DNA from 2 places in the Actinoallomurus acanthiterrae genome. Region 2 is predicted to be linked to the other one. Evidence: riboswitches for the same ligand, from Rfam matches in the RefSeq annotation. Region 2 holds a riboswitch; the other holds the start of a gene.
The links. A riboswitch is a leader RNA that binds a small molecule or an ion and turns the genes downstream of it on or off. The one in region 2 is predicted to bind glycine.

Region 1 (7,205 bases), 3.3 Mb from region 2:
TGACGTCGACGTACTCGCATCCGCCGTAGTAGCGGCGGCCCGGGTACCCCTCCGCGTACTTGTTGGTCATCACCGAGCCCTGCGCCTCGAGGACGCCGATCGGCGCGAAGTTCTCCGAGGCGATCATCTCCAGCGTGGACTGCTGGCGGCGCAGCTCGTCCGTGATCGCGGACGCGACCTCCGGATCGAGCTCGGAAAGGGGCAGGTTGGCAAGGCTCATGACGCCTCCTCGATGAGCTTCGCGTAGGCCTGCGCGTCGAGCAGGTCGGCCGGGTCGTCACCGGTGCGCACCCGGAACAGCCATCCCTCGCCGTACGGGTCGGAGTTGATCACGGCCGGGTCCTCGTCAAGGGCGGTGTTGACCGCGACGACCTCGCCGGTGACGGGCGCATAGATGTCGCTCACCGACTTGGTCGACTCGGCCTCGCCGCACGGCTCTCCCGCCTCGACGGAGGCGCCCTCCTGCGGCAGCGACACATAGACGATGTCACCGAGCGCGTCGGCGGCGTACGCCGTGATGCCGACGGTCACCACACCGTCGGACGGCGCGGTGATCCACTCGTGTTCCTGGGTGTAGGAAAGCGTCTCGGGAACAGTGCTCACGAAGTCCTCCTGTAGAACGGCAGCGCTACCTTGTCGACCGGCTCGTGTTTACCGCGGATGTCCACGGCGAGGTCGGTGTCCTCGGCGTGGTCCGCGTCGATGTAGGCCATGGCGATGGGTTTGCCCAGTGTCGGGGACGGCGCACCACTGGTCACCACACCGCAGGGCGTGCCGTCCGGCGTCACGATGTCGTACCCATGGCGCGGCACCCGGCGCCCCCGTGCGACGAGCCCGACGAGGGTGCGCGCGGGCGGGGTGTCGGCGCGCGCGGCCAGCGCGGCGCGCCCGACGAAGCCCCCGGGCTTCTCCAGCTTGACGGTACGGCCGAGTCCGGCGTCGTACGGCGTGGTCTCGGCGGTCAGCTCGTTGCCGTACAGCGGCATGCCCGCCTCCAGCCGCAGGGTGTCGCGCGCGGACAGCCCGGCGGGCCGCAGGTCGTCGCCGCCGGCCTCCGTGACGGCGCGCCAGACGGCCACGGCGTCACCCGCCGAGACGAACAGCTCGAAGCCGTCCTCGCCGGTGTACCCCGTGCGGCCGATCAGCGCGTCGATCCCGGCGACCTTCCCCGGCAGGATCGCGTAGTACTTCAGGTCGGCGAGCGCGGCGTCGGTGAGCTTCTCCAGGATGGCCTGGGCCTTCGGGCCCTGCACGGCGATGAGCGCGTACGCGTCGGAGCGGTCGTCGACGGTGGCCTTCTCGAACCCGCTCGCCCGCTTGGTGAGCTCGGCTCGGACGGTCGCGGCGTTGGCGGCGTTCGCGACCACCATGTAGGTCTCCGCGGCGAGCCGGTAGACGATCAGATCGTCGAGGACGCCCCCGGCCGGATCGACGATCATCGTGTAGCGCGCCCGGCCGACGGCGAGCACGGACAGGTGCCCGATCAGCGCGTGGTCGAGGGCGGCCCCGGCCTGCGGGCCGGTGACGAAGATCTCTCCCATGTGGGACAGGTCGAAGAGCCCCGCACTGGTGCGGACGGCCTGGTGCTCGGTGGTCTCGCTCCCGTAGCGCAGCGGCATGAGATAGCCGGCGAACTCGGTGATCGTGGCTCCGAGCTCGGCGTGGACCTCGTGCAACGGTGTTCTCTTGGCGTCCGGCGTGGACATCGGGGCAGGCTCCTATCACGCGGGCGGCCGGGATCCCATCCTCCCATTGGCGCGCGAAATGCGGTCGCGGTGCCCTCCCCCTCTGTCATCGGTGCCTGAGAGCTTCACCCCCGATCGGGGGCTTGCACCTTCGGCGGGAGCGTCGCTCCGCTTTCCAGAGGTCGCCTGGTCCGCACGGTTCCTGTGGCCTGAGAGGTTCCGGGGAGGAGTTGCTCCTTCGGCGTACCTCGCTGGCGGCGAGGTCGCTCTCCCGTGCGGGATCAACGGCATGGCCAGGCTAGCAGTGCGGGAGCGTCCGGGAAACGGTGCCGCCGCAGGTCGCGTACCGCGAGCCCACCGGGCGGCGGACCGGGACTTCCGGCTCAATTCCCGTGGAACCCCGGGCAGGCTCTGAAGATCGCGAATTACGTTGATCATCTAGCGCCGGCGGGGGAGGGCGCGACGGCGGGGGCAACGGCTTTCACCATCGCATCGAGCGTGAGGAGCTCCATGGCCCACTCAAGGACCTCTCGGCGGATCACCGGCTTGGCCGCGCTCGGCGCCGCGGCCGTCATCGGCCTGACCGGGGCCTGCTCGCCCGGTCAGCCGGCGGGCACCGTCGCGGCCCGCGCCGCGGCGCCCGCCGCCGCGGCCGGCAGCCCGATCGACATGACCAGCGGCTTCTACGTCGACCCGGACTCCAACTCCGCCAAGTGGGTACGGGACAACCCCGGCGACGCGCGCGCCGCGCAGATCAAGTCGGCGATCGCCGACAAGCCGACGGCGGGCTGGTTCGGCGACTGGATCAGCGACATCGGGACGGCGGTCTCGAACTATGTCGGCGCCGCCGACGCCGCCGACAAGCTGCCCGTCCTCGTGGCGTACAACATCCCGGGCCGGGACTGCTCGGGCGAGTCCAAGGGCGGTTCGGACAAGGACAAGTACGAGGGGTGGATCTCGGCCTTCGCCGGCGCGATCGGAACACGGCCCGCCGTCGTGGTCATCGAACCGGACGCCCTCGCCCAGCTCGACTGCCTGCCGGCCGACTCGGACCGGGAGTTCCGCCTGAACCTGCTGAAGTTCGCCACCGAGCAGTTCAAGGCCAAGGCGCCGAACACCTGGGCGTACCTCGACGCCGGCAACGCCAAGTGGATCGCCCCGGCCACCATGGCCCAGCGGCTGGAGTCCGCCGGCGTGCACAACGTCCGGGGCTTCGCCGTCAACGTCTCGAACTACTACACCACCGACGAGTCGGCGTCCTACGGCGCGGCGGTGAACGCCTCGCTGTCGAGCAAGGTCCCGTTCATCGTCGACACCAGCCGTAACGGCAACGGCTCGAAGAACGGGGAGTGGTGCAACCCGGCCGGCCGCAAGCTCGGCGTCACGCCCCAGGTCGGCGGCGGGGCCGAGATGCTGCTGTGGGTGAAGGACCCCGGCGACTCCGACGGATCCTGCGGGCTCGGCGAGGGCATCCCGGCCGGCCAGTTCAGCCCCGACCTCGCCATGCACCTGATCAACGGGTCCTGACGACCCGGCCCTCGGCGGAGCGGCGGAACAGGGCGTTCCGCCGCTCCGCCGACGCGTCGGAGGCGCCTGATTACGAATCGTATTGATAGGGAGGTTTATTAACCTTTTTTCCGCGATCCGATTGACGGTGGTCCACCACGCCGGTTGCATGGCCCGCACCCCAAGATCCTTTAGCCCCCCGAGAGGAATCTCATGGCGCGCACGCGCACCCGGGCCTGGCTCCTGACCGGCGTGGCGATCACGCTGGCGGTCGCGGCCCTCACCGTGCTGACCTCCCGCGGCACACCGTCGGCACGGACCGGCGCCGTACCGGTCGCGAACACCCAGGCCGCCTTCCAGCACCCGGGCGTCCTGGTCGGGCGTTCCCAGCTCGACTTCGCCCGGGCGAAGGTCAAGGCCGGCGCCCAGCCGTGGACGAAGGCGTACGACACCATGCGCGCGAGCGCGTACGGGTCGCTGTCCCGGACGCCGAAGCCGCGCGCCAACGTCGAGTGCGGCTCGGGGTCCAACCCGAACCACGGCTGCTCCGACGAACGCGAGGACGCCCTCGCCGCCTACACCGACGCGCTGATCTGGTACATCTCCCGCGACGACCGGTACGCCAAGAAGGCGATCCAGATCATGGACGCCTGGTCGGCCGTCATCAAGGAGCACACGAACCACAACGCCCCGCTGCAGACCGGCTGGTCCGGCGCGTCCTTCGCGCGCGCCGGCGAGCTGATCAAGCACACCTACACGGGCACGTGGGCGCAGGAGAAGCGCTTCGCGACGATGCTGCGCACCGTCTACCTGCCCACCGTGATCAAGGGCAGGCCGAACGGCACCAACGGCAACTGGGAACTGATCATGACGGACGCCGCGATCGGGATCGCGGTGTTCCTCGACGACCACGCGTCGTTCGACAAGGCCGTCGCCCTGTGGCGGAAGCGCCTGCCCGCCTACTTCTATCTGAAGTCCGACGGCGCCCTGCCGAAGCCGCCGCCGGGCGGCCAGATCAACACCAAGGCCGAGATCATCAAGTACTGGCAGGGACAGAGCACGTTCGTCGACGGGCTGGCCCAGGAGACCTGCCGCGACTTCGGCCACACCGGCTGGGCCATCGACGCGGCACTGCACGTCGCCGAGACCGCCAGGCTGCAGGGCGTGGACCTGTACGGCGAGGGCCGCGCACGGCTGACGAAGGCGCTGGAGTTCCACGCCACCTACGAACTGGGCGCCAAGGCGCCGTCGTGGCTCTGCAAGGGCACCCTGAAGCGCGGGCTCGGGCCGGTGCTCGAGGTCGGCTACAACGAGTACCACGGCCGGCTGAAGGTCTCCCTGCCCCAGACGGCGAAGCTGGTCGCCAAGGACCGGCCCGCCGGCGCGAGCTACTTCCTCGCCTGGGAGACCCTCACCCACGCCGGAGCCCCCTGACCAACGGCCCCGGCCGTACGGAATCCGGGCGAGCCGGTTGGCTCGCCCGGAATGTCCGGGTGCGGCCCGGCGTCTCGCCGACGGGTTCCGCCCGCCGGGTGGGCGGCGTGGTCGCCGAGGAACGGCCGGCGACCGCAGAGGTAAGGATCGCCGGGCCGATCGGAGACGGCCCGCTGGAGCGCTCGCGGCCATGGAGCGCTGATTTTCGGCATACGCTTGACCGGGTCGAGATCTCGGAGGCCTACCGGTGAGCGTGCGCGGCACGGCGAGCGGAGCGGTCAGGCGGCGCGGTGTCCGGCGGACGCCGGCGGCAGGACGGGTGAGGAGCGTGGGCGGGCAATGAGCGTGCTTTTCGTGGTGGGCATCGTCGTCTTCTTCCTCGGGCTGCTCGCCTCGATCGCCTTGCACGAGCTGGGCCACATGTCCTTCGCGAAGCTCTTCGGCGTCCGCGTCCCGCAGTTCATGGTCGGCTTCGGGCCCACCCTGTGGTCCCGGCGCAAGGGCGAGACCGAGTACGGCGTCAAGTGGATCCCGCTGGGCGGATACATCCGCATGATCGGGATGCTGCCGCCGCGGAAGGGCGACGAGCCGGGCACCGTCCGCCAGTCGTCCACCGGGCCGTTCCAGGGGCTCATCGAGTCGGCGCGCGGCGCCGCCCTGGAAGAGGTCGGGCCGGGTGACGAGGACCGCGTCTTCTACCGCAAGAAGTGGTGGCAGAAGGTCATCATCATGTTCGCCGGGCCGTTCATGAACCTGGTGCTGGCGTTCGTGTTCATCAGCGTCGTCGTCATGGGGATCGGCGTGTCGACGCTGCAGCCGGTGATCGCGTCGGTGTCGAAGTGCACGATCCCGGCCGCGCAGGCGGGCCGCGAGTGCCAGGCGAGCGACCCGGTGACCCCGGCCGTCAAGGCGGGACTGCAGGCCGGCGACCGGATCGTCTCCTACGAAGGCCGCAAGATCCACTCGTACCAGCAGCTGCAGGGCCTGATCCGGGCGTCCGGCGGCCGTACGGTGCCGGTCGTGGTCCAGCGGGGCGGCCAGGACGTCCCGCTGAGCGTTCCCGTCACCACGAACCAGATGCAGTCGCTGACCGACCCGGACAAGACCGAGACCGTCGGGTTCCTCGGGATCAGCCCGACGAGCGCCCGCGAACGCCAGGGCCCGGGCGTGGTCGTCAGCACGATGACCGACCTGACGAAGCGCACCGTCGGCTCGCTGATCAACATGCCGAAGAAGATGGTCGGCGTCTGGAACGCCGCCTTCAGCGACAAGAAACGCGACCCGAACGGCCCCATCGGCGTCGTCGGGGCCAGCCGGATCGGCGGGGAGATCGCCGCGTCGAAGGAGCCGGGGCTGGACAAGCTCGCGTTCTTCCTCATGATGCTCGGCACGGTGAACTTCGCGGTGGGCATGTTCAACCTGGTGCCGCTGCTGCCGCTGGACGGCGGGCACATCGCGGGCGCGCTGTGGGAGGCGCTGAAGAAGGGCATCGCCCGGATCGCCCGCCGGCCCGACCCCGGCCACGTGGACGTCGCCAAGGCCCTCCCGCTGACGTACGCCATGGCTGTGGTGATCATCACGATGGGCGCTCTGCTGATCTACGCCGATCTCGTGAATCCGGTGCGCCTCAACGGCTGACGTCGGCCCATAGCCTCTCGAGCCGGGCCGTCCCCCCGACGTCAAGCGTTATGGCCGACCGGAATGGGTCATGATGGGGATGTATGACGTCGGGGGCCACCATGGAGGGTTTGTTCAGCGAGCGCATCGTCCAGACCGGGCGGCTGCCGCTGTTCTGCTTCTTCGTGGCGTTCATCGTCACGTTCGTCGTCGTGCGCATCAACGTTCGCCTGATCCGCGCCAAGGTGCGCTGGTGGTTCAAGAACGTCGAGGTCGGTGACCTGCACATCCACCACGTGGTGTTCGGGGTCGTGCTGATGCTGATCGGCGGCGTCGCCGGGCTGTCCATCCCCGACTCCTACACGCTGTGGTACGCCGGGGCGGCCTCGCTGTTCGGGGTGGGAGCCGCGCTGGTCCTCGACGAGTTCGCGCTGATCCTGCACCTGCGCGACGTCTACTGGATGGAGGAGGGGCGCGCCTCGGTCGACGCGGTGTTCATCGCGATCGCGGTGACAGGCCTGATCCTGGTCGGTGTACGCCCGATCGGCCTCAGCGACGTCCGCGATCTGCGGACGAGCACGACCGTGCCCCTCGGGGTCTTCCTCGTCGTCCTCGCCAACATCCTGGCCAACCTGGGGCTGGCGATCGTCACGCTGTTCAAGGGCAAGATCTGGACGGGGCTGCTCGGCCTGTTCGTGCCGGTGGTCCTCATCGTCAGCGCGTTCCGGCTGGCCCGCCCGGGCTCGCCCTGGGCCCGGTGGAGGTACCGGCCGGGCACGCGGAAGTTCCGCCGGGCGCTCCGCCGTGAGCAGCGCATCCGCCGCCCGATGATCCGCGCCAAGATCTGGGTGCAGGAGTTCATCGCCGGCCGCCACGATCTGATCTCCCACGAGCGGTCCGTCGGCTCGCGCCGTCGCCTGGACCCGGCGGCACGCCGTGGGGAGTCCCCGGCGACCTACGATC
Region 2 (7,205 bases):
GCGCGGGCCGGGGACCGCGTGCGGGGCGTTCGAGGCGCTCCCAGATGGTCACGCGCGCTTCCGGCGCCGTGCCGTCGCCGTCCTCCGCCGCCATCGGGCCCCTTCCCGCAGGTCAATGTGCGTACATCGTATCAGCACTTGTACGGCGTACGCAGAGGTGCGTACGATGTACACACGAAGTGTACGACGTACGCTGTTTTAGAACGGGGTGACGATGAGCGATTCAGAGATCGCGGTCTGGGCCGAGGGGCTGCGCAAGCGGTTCGGCCGGACCGAGGCCCTGCGAGGGCTCGACCTGGAGGTGGCCCGCGGCACCGTCTGCGGGCTCCTCGGGCCGAACGGCGCGGGCAAGAGCACCGCGGTGCGCGTGCTGACCACCCTCGCCCTCCCCGACGCGGGGCAGGCCAGGGTGGCCGGATACGACGTCGTCCGCGACGCCGACGAGGTGCGCTTCCGTATCGGCCTGGCCGGCCAGCACGCCTCGATGGACGACAAGCTCAGCGGCCGCGACAACCTGCGGATGTTCGGCCGTCTCTATCACCTGCCCGAGCGCGTCGCCCGTGCCAGGGCGGACGAGCTCCTTGAGAGGTTCGGCCTGGCAAGCGCCGCCGACCGGATCGTGCAGACCTACTCCGGCGGCATGCGGCGCCGCATCGACCTGATCGCCAGCCTGATCATCGCCCCGCCGGTGCTGTTCCTCGACGAGCCGACCACCGGCCTGGATCCGCGCAGCCGCGGCGAGATCTGGGACACCGTCCGCGAGCTCGTGGCGAGCGGGACGACGGTCGTGCTCACGACGCAGTACCTCGACGAGGCCGACCAGCTCGCCGACCGGATCGCGGTGATCGACCAGGGACAGGCGATCGCCTTCGGCACGCCCGACGAGCTGAAGGCCACGATCGGCACCCGGGTCGACGTCGTCGTCCGGGACGCGGCGACACTGGAGGCGGCCGCGGCGGTGCTGAGGAGGACCGCCGGCGCCGAGCCCGAGGTCGACCACGCCAACCGGAGAGTCGGGGTCCCCGTCAAGGGCTCGGTGTCCTTCACCGACATGGTGCTCGAACTGGACCGGGCCGGCGTCGCGGCCGAGGACGTCGCCATGCGCCGCCCGACGCTCGACGAGGTGTTCCTCCGTCTCACCGGCGCTACCAAGGTCGAGGAGGTGGCGGCGTGAGCGGGGGAGACGGCGTGAGCGTCCTGCGGCTGCCGACGCGGCCCGCGTCGGCCATCGGGCGGCTCCGGTGGGCGCTCGCCGACGGGCGGACGATCGTGCGGCGGAATCTCGGCCACCTGAAGGCGCAGCCCGGAGAGCTGGTCGGTGAGCTGGTGTTCCCGGCGGTCATGGTGGTGATGTTCGGCTATGTCTTCGGCAGCGCCATCCCGGTCCCGGGCGGGGGGAACTACCGCGAGTACCTCATGCCCGGCCTGTTCGGCATGACCGCGTTCACGGGCGTGCTGGCCACCTCGATGGTGGTCGCCCAGGACGTCGGCCGCGGTGTCATGGACCGGTTCCGGTCCATGCCGGTGGCGCGGTCGGCGGTGCCGTTCGGGCAGACGGGCGCGGACATTATCACCGGAGCCCTCGGCATGGTGGTCATGGTCGCCTGCGGTTTCGCCGTCGGCTGGCGCCCGCACGAGGGGCCGGTCCGGACCCTGACCGCCTTCGCCCTCCTGGTCCTCATGCGTTACGCGATCAGCTGGGGAGGTGTGCTGCTCGGACTGCTGCTCAAGGAGGAGACGCTGGACAAGCTCGTCCCGCTGATCTTCCCGATCACGATGGTGTCCAACTCGTTCGTGCCGACCGCGGGAATGCCGGCGTGGCTGCGCGCCATCGCCGACTGGAACCCGGTCAGCGCGATCGTCGCGGCGTGCCGTGATCTGTTCGGCAGCCCCGGCGTGGTCGGGAACGCTCACCTCGTGTGGCCGCTCCGACACCCGGTGGCCGCGAGCCTGCTGTGGTCGGCCGTTCTACTGCTCGTCTTCGTCCCGGCGGCGGTACACCGGTACCGCACGGTGAACCGCTGACGGCCGCCCCGCCCCGGACTGGACCGGCCGCGGTCGCCCTGCCCCGGACTGGTCGCGGTCGCTCCGCCCCGGACCGGCCACGGCCGTCCCGCCCCGGCCGCTCCGCCGCGGACTGGTCGCGGCCGCCCTGCCCCGGGCCGGCCGAGGTCAGGACGGTGCCGGGCCCGTGCCTGCGCCCTGGTCGTCGGCACCGTGGCCGGACCGGAGCATGGCCATCGCGTTCGGGAAGGGCACGGCGCCGGCCTCGACGAGCCGCCGCGCGAGCGGGCGGAGGAGGCCGGCCAGCCGGGCCGCGCCGTCCCGGCCGAGGGCGTCCAGCGGCGGGCGGGCGAGCCGGTCGGTGGTGTCCTCGATCGCGCGCCGGTCCGCGCGGCCCTCGGTGGTGAGGGCGCCGTCCGCGTCGAGGAGGCCCCGGTCCCGCAGCCGGTCGCCTGCGGCCGTCCACTCCTGTTCGGTCCAGCCCCGGAACTCGCGCTGCTCGGGCGGGGTGAGGCCGAGGGCGCCCGCGACGACGTTCGCCTCGCAGCCGTCGAGCCCGCCGGTGAGCAGGGCGGCGACGTGCCCGTCCCCGCGGAACTCCCGGAGCGCGGTGACGGCGTGCCACAGCGCCAGGTGCGGCTCGGCCGGCCGGGGCAGAGCGGCGTGCGCGGCGAACAGGACGCGGCCCGGGGCCGGCGCCGCCTCCGCCGCCTGCCCCGCCAGGGCCGCGGCCTCCGCGACGTCGGCCGAGTCCACCAGGTCGCCGAGCAGGCGGCGCAGGGACCGGTCCACGACGGCCGTCCGGGCGGCCAGGACGGTCTCGGGCGAGGAGTAGCGCCAGGCGTCGGGGATCGCGCGGGCGACCATGCGCGGCGCGAAGTTGTAGAACGCGGCCGTGACCACCTCGGGGGAGGGCGCGCCCAGGGCCGCCGACCGGGAGGCGAAGTAGCCCATCCAGAAGCCCTTGAGGCCCGCGTCGGCGTACGCCGCCTTGGCTTCGGGCGCGAAGTAGACGAACGCGTGACAACACTCGATCAGCCGCCAGGTCTCGTCCATCGGCCCCTCCTCGTCGCCGCCGGGCCGCCCATCGTCGCACGGGGCGACGTACTGATCTTCGGGGAGCCGGGACCGTGGCGAGGGGCGAAGCCTCCGGTAGGGTGGAACCGCCGTCGACCTCGTACGGGAGAGACTTCGCACAGTGTGGTGCGGGGCGCCGAAGGAGCAACCCTCCCCGGAACCTCTCAGGCAAAAGGACCGTACGAGTTAGGCACCTCTGGAAAGCAGGCCGGCGATCCACGCCAGACCTCACCGAAGGTGCAAGCCGCGCTCCGGCGCGGTGAAGCTCTCAGGTTCACTGACAGAGGGGGAGACCGGCCACCGGCCTGCCCGGTGGTGGTTGCGCATCCATCGCACCAGGAGGCTCCCCAATGACCGAGGTCCCCTTCGCCGATCGGCACATCGGGCCGTCGCGCGGCGACCGCGCCGAGATGGCCAAGGCCGTCGGCTTTCCGACCGTCCAGGCCCTCGTCGACGCCGCCGTGCCCACGGTGATCCGCACCGACCGCCCACTGGATCTGCCTCCGGCGCTCACCGAGGTGCGGGCGCTGGCCCGGCTGCGTGAGCTGGCCTCGGAGAACCAGGTCCTCACCTCGATGATCGGTCTGGGCTACCACGGCACGGTCACGCCCGGGGTGATCCTCCGGAACGTCCTGGAGAACCCTGGCTGGTACACCGCCTACACGCCGTACCAGCCGGAGATCTCCCAGGGCCGTCTCGAGGCGCTGCTGAACTTCCAGACCGTCGTGAGCGACCTGACGGGCCTGCCGGTCGCGAACGCCTCCCTGCTCGACGAGGGCACCGCGGCAGCCGAGGCGATGACCCTCGCGCACCGGGCTTCAAAGGCCGGGGACACCTTCCTGATCGACGCCGACGCGCTGCCGCAGACGATCGAGGTCATCCGCACGCGGGCGCTGCCGCTCGGCATCGACGTCGTCGTCGCCGACCTGTCCGGGGGCCTGCCGGACGGTGAGTTCTTCGGCGTCCTGCTGCAGTACCCCGGTGCGAGCGGTGCCGTGCGGGACCTGTCGGCCGTGACGGATGGCGCCCACGAGCGCGGCGCGCAGGTCGTCGTGTCAGCCGACCTGCTGGCCCTGACGCTGCTCACGCCGCCGGGGGAGTTCGGCGCCGACATCGCGGTCGGGACGTCGCAGCGGTTCGGCGTGCCGTACGGCTTCGGCGGCCCGCACGCCGGCGACATGGCCGTGCGCGAGGGCCTGCAGCGGCAGATGCCCGGCCGCCTCGTCGGCGTGTCCGTCGACGTGGACGGCGACCCGGCCTACCGCCTGGCGCTGCAGACGCGCGAGCAGCACATCCGCCGCGAGAAGGCCACGAGCAACATCTGCACCGCTCAGGTGCTGCTGGCCGTGATGGCGAGCATGTACGCCGTCTACCACGGCCCGGAGGGGCTCCGGGGCATCGCCGAGCGGGTCCACGAGCAGGCCGTGCGCATCGCGGGCGGCCTCGCCGCGGTCGGCGCCGAGATCGTCCACGAGACCTTCTTCGACACCGTTCTCGCCCGCGTCCCCGGCCGCGCCGAGGAGGTCGTACGGCGGGCGCGCGAGCTCGGGATCAACCTGCGGCTCGTCGACGCCGACCACGTGGGGATCGCCTGCGACGAGACCACGACGGACGAGCACGTCACCGCGGTGTGGCGGGCGTTCGGCCTGGCCGACAACGAGGCCCTGTCCGTCCACGCGGGGGCCGCGCTGCCGCCGGCCGTCCGCCGGGAGAGCGGCTACCTGACGCACCCGGTCTTCCACGCGCACCGCTCGGAGACGGCGATGCTGCGGTACCTGCGCCGCCTGCAGGACAAGGACATCGCGCTGGACCGCTCGATGATCCCGCTGGGCTCGTGCACGATGAAGCTCAACGCGACCACCGAGATGGAGCCCATCACCTGGCCGGAGTTCGCGCAGATCCACCCGTTCGCGCCGCTGGAGCAGGCGCGCGGATACGTCCGGCTGATCGAGGAGCTGGAGACCTGGCTCGCGGAGATCACCGGGTACGCCAAGGTCTCGGTGCAGCCGAACGCCGGCTCCCAGGGCGAGCTGGCCGGCCTGCTCGCCGTGCACGGCTACCACGCCGCCCGCGGCGAGGGCCACCGGAACGTCTGCCTCATCCCGTCCTCGGCGCACGGCACCAACGCCGCCAGCGCGGTCATGGCCGGGATGCGCGTGGTCGTGGTCAAGAGCACCGACCACGGCGACATCGACCTCGACGACCTGCACGCCAAGATCGACAAGCACCGCGACCAGCTCGCCGCGATCATGATCACGTACCCCTCGACGCACGGTATCTACGAGGAGACCATCACCGACGTCTGCAAGAGCGTGCACGACGCCGGCGGGCAGGTGTACGTCGACGGCGCCAACCTCAACGCCCTGGTCGGCCTTGCCCGGCTCGGGGAGTTCGGCTCGGACGTCTCACACCTGAACCTGCACAAGACCTTCTGCATCCCGCACGGCGGCGGCGGTCCCGGCGTCGGCCCGGTGGGGGTGCGCGAGCACCTGGTGCCGTTCCTGCCCAACCACCCGCTGCGCCCGGAGGCGGGCCCGGAGACGGGCAGCGGCCCGATCTCCGCCGCGCCGTGGGGCTCGGCGGGCATCCTGCCGATCTCCTGGACCTACATCGCGATGATGGGCGCCGACGGGCTGCGCGCGGCGACGGAGACGGCGGTGCTGGCCGCCAACTACGTCGCCAAGCGCCTGTCCGACCACTACCCGGTGCTCTACACCGGCCGGGGCGGCCTGGTCGCGCACGAGTGCATCATCGACCTCCGCAGGATCGCCAAGGACACGAAGATCACGGCGGAGGACGTCGCCAAGCGGCTCATCGACTACGGCCTGCACGCGCCGACCCTGGCCTTCCCGGTCGCGGGCACGCTGATGATCGAGCCCACCGAGAGCGAGGACCTCGCCGAGCTCGACCGCTTCTGCGACGCGATGATCCAGATCCGCCAGGAGATCGAGCGGGTGGCGGCAGGGGAGTACGACGCCGACGACAACCCGCTGAAGAACGCCCCGCACACCGCCGCGTCGCTGCTCACCACGGACTGGAAGCACTCCTACGGCCGGGAGGACGCGGCGTACCCGCTGCCCGCCCTGCGGGAGAACAAGTACTGGCCGCCGGTGCGCCGCATCGACCAGGCGTACGGCGACCGCAACCTGGTGTGCTCCTGCCCGCCGCCGGAGGCCTTCGAGTCTTGAGGCCGGGCCGCCGGACGACGGCGGGACCGCGGGCTCGCCCCGCGGTCCCGCCGTTTCACGCGGCGGAGACCCACTCCGCACCGACCGTACCGCCGCTTTGCGGAGCGAGCACGCCCCCGGCAAGAGCCCACGGTCCCAATGTCGCCCGCGTCCGTTAGGGCCGCGGGTCCTGAGGACCTCGACGGTACGGTGCCGGCACGCGCTCAGCCGGTGAGCGTACGGGCCACGGCGGCGTTGACCACGGCGGACAGGTCGCCGGTCTCCTCGTACACCGCCCGCTGCAGAGACGCCCCGTTGCCGCGCTCCAGCAGGCGTCCGGCCAGCTCGTTCGCGGTGTCGAGGTCGCCCGTGTCGGCCAGGGCCGGGCCGACGTGCTCGAGCAGCGCGCGTACGACGACGCCGGCGGGGGCCGGGCGCTGCGTCACCGGATGGATCAGCTCGCCGCCGAGGCCCGACCGGCTCGCCCGCCACGACGCGAGCCGCAGCAGCTCCGTGCGCACCGCCATCGGCGGCTCCCCGACCCGCCACTCCCGGGCGGCGGTCTCCACGAGCCCCCTGGCGAGCGCGGCCATCAGGACGGCGTCGTCCGCCATCAGGCACACGTCCGCGATCCGGATCTCCACGGTCGGGTAGTGGCGGGACAGCCGGGCGTCGAAGTAGATCATCCCCTCGTCGAGCAGCGCCTTGGACTCGATCATCGACCGTACGGTGTCGTGGTAGATCTTCGGCGTGCCGAACGCCTCGGTCGGACCGGCGGACGGCCAGCGCCCCCAGACCTGGTAGCGATAGCTGTCGTAGCCGCTGTCGCGCTCCTGCCAGAACGGCGAGTTCCCGGTCATCGCGAGCAGGGGCGCCAGCCAGGGGCGGATCCGGTCCAGCACCGCCACGCCCTCATCCTGGGAGTCGATGCTCACGTGGACGTGGCACCCGCAGGTG

Region 1: it holds a riboswitch for glycine, as region 2 does, so the genes downstream of both, gcvT (glycine cleavage system aminomethyltransferase GcvT) here and gcvP (aminomethyl-transferring glycine dehydrogenase) in region 2, are expected to answer to the same signal.

What each region holds. Positions count from the first base shown of each region.
Region 1 is NZ_BAAHCO010000001.1:2,329,731-2,336,935, forward strand. Features, by position in the region: gene ACYVF7_RS11500 (serine hydroxymethyltransferase) at 1-220, opposite strand, end outside; gene gcvH (glycine cleavage system protein GcvH) at 217-603, opposite strand; gene gcvT (glycine cleavage system aminomethyltransferase GcvT) at 600-1,706, opposite strand; glycine riboswitch at 1,872-1,969, opposite strand; gene ACYVF7_RS11515 (glycoside hydrolase family 6 protein) at 2,196-3,212, shown strand; gene ACYVF7_RS11520 (alginate lyase family protein) at 3,405-4,625, shown strand; gene ACYVF7_RS11525 (M50 family metallopeptidase) at 4,965-6,263, shown strand; gene ACYVF7_RS11530 (hypothetical protein) at 6,347-7,205, shown strand, end outside.
Region 2 is NZ_BAAHCO010000001.1:5,614,273-5,621,477, forward strand. Features, by position in the region: gene ACYVF7_RS26585 (TetR/AcrR family transcriptional regulator) at 1-94, opposite strand, end outside; gene ACYVF7_RS26590 (ATP-binding cassette domain-containing protein) at 215-1,174, shown strand; gene ACYVF7_RS26595 (ABC transporter permease) at 1,171-2,025, shown strand; gene ACYVF7_RS26600 (SCO6745 family protein) at 2,173-3,060, opposite strand; glycine riboswitch at 3,175-3,271, shown strand; gene gcvP (aminomethyl-transferring glycine dehydrogenase) at 3,432-6,269, shown strand; gene ACYVF7_RS26610 (glutamate--cysteine ligase) at 6,473-7,205, opposite strand, start outside.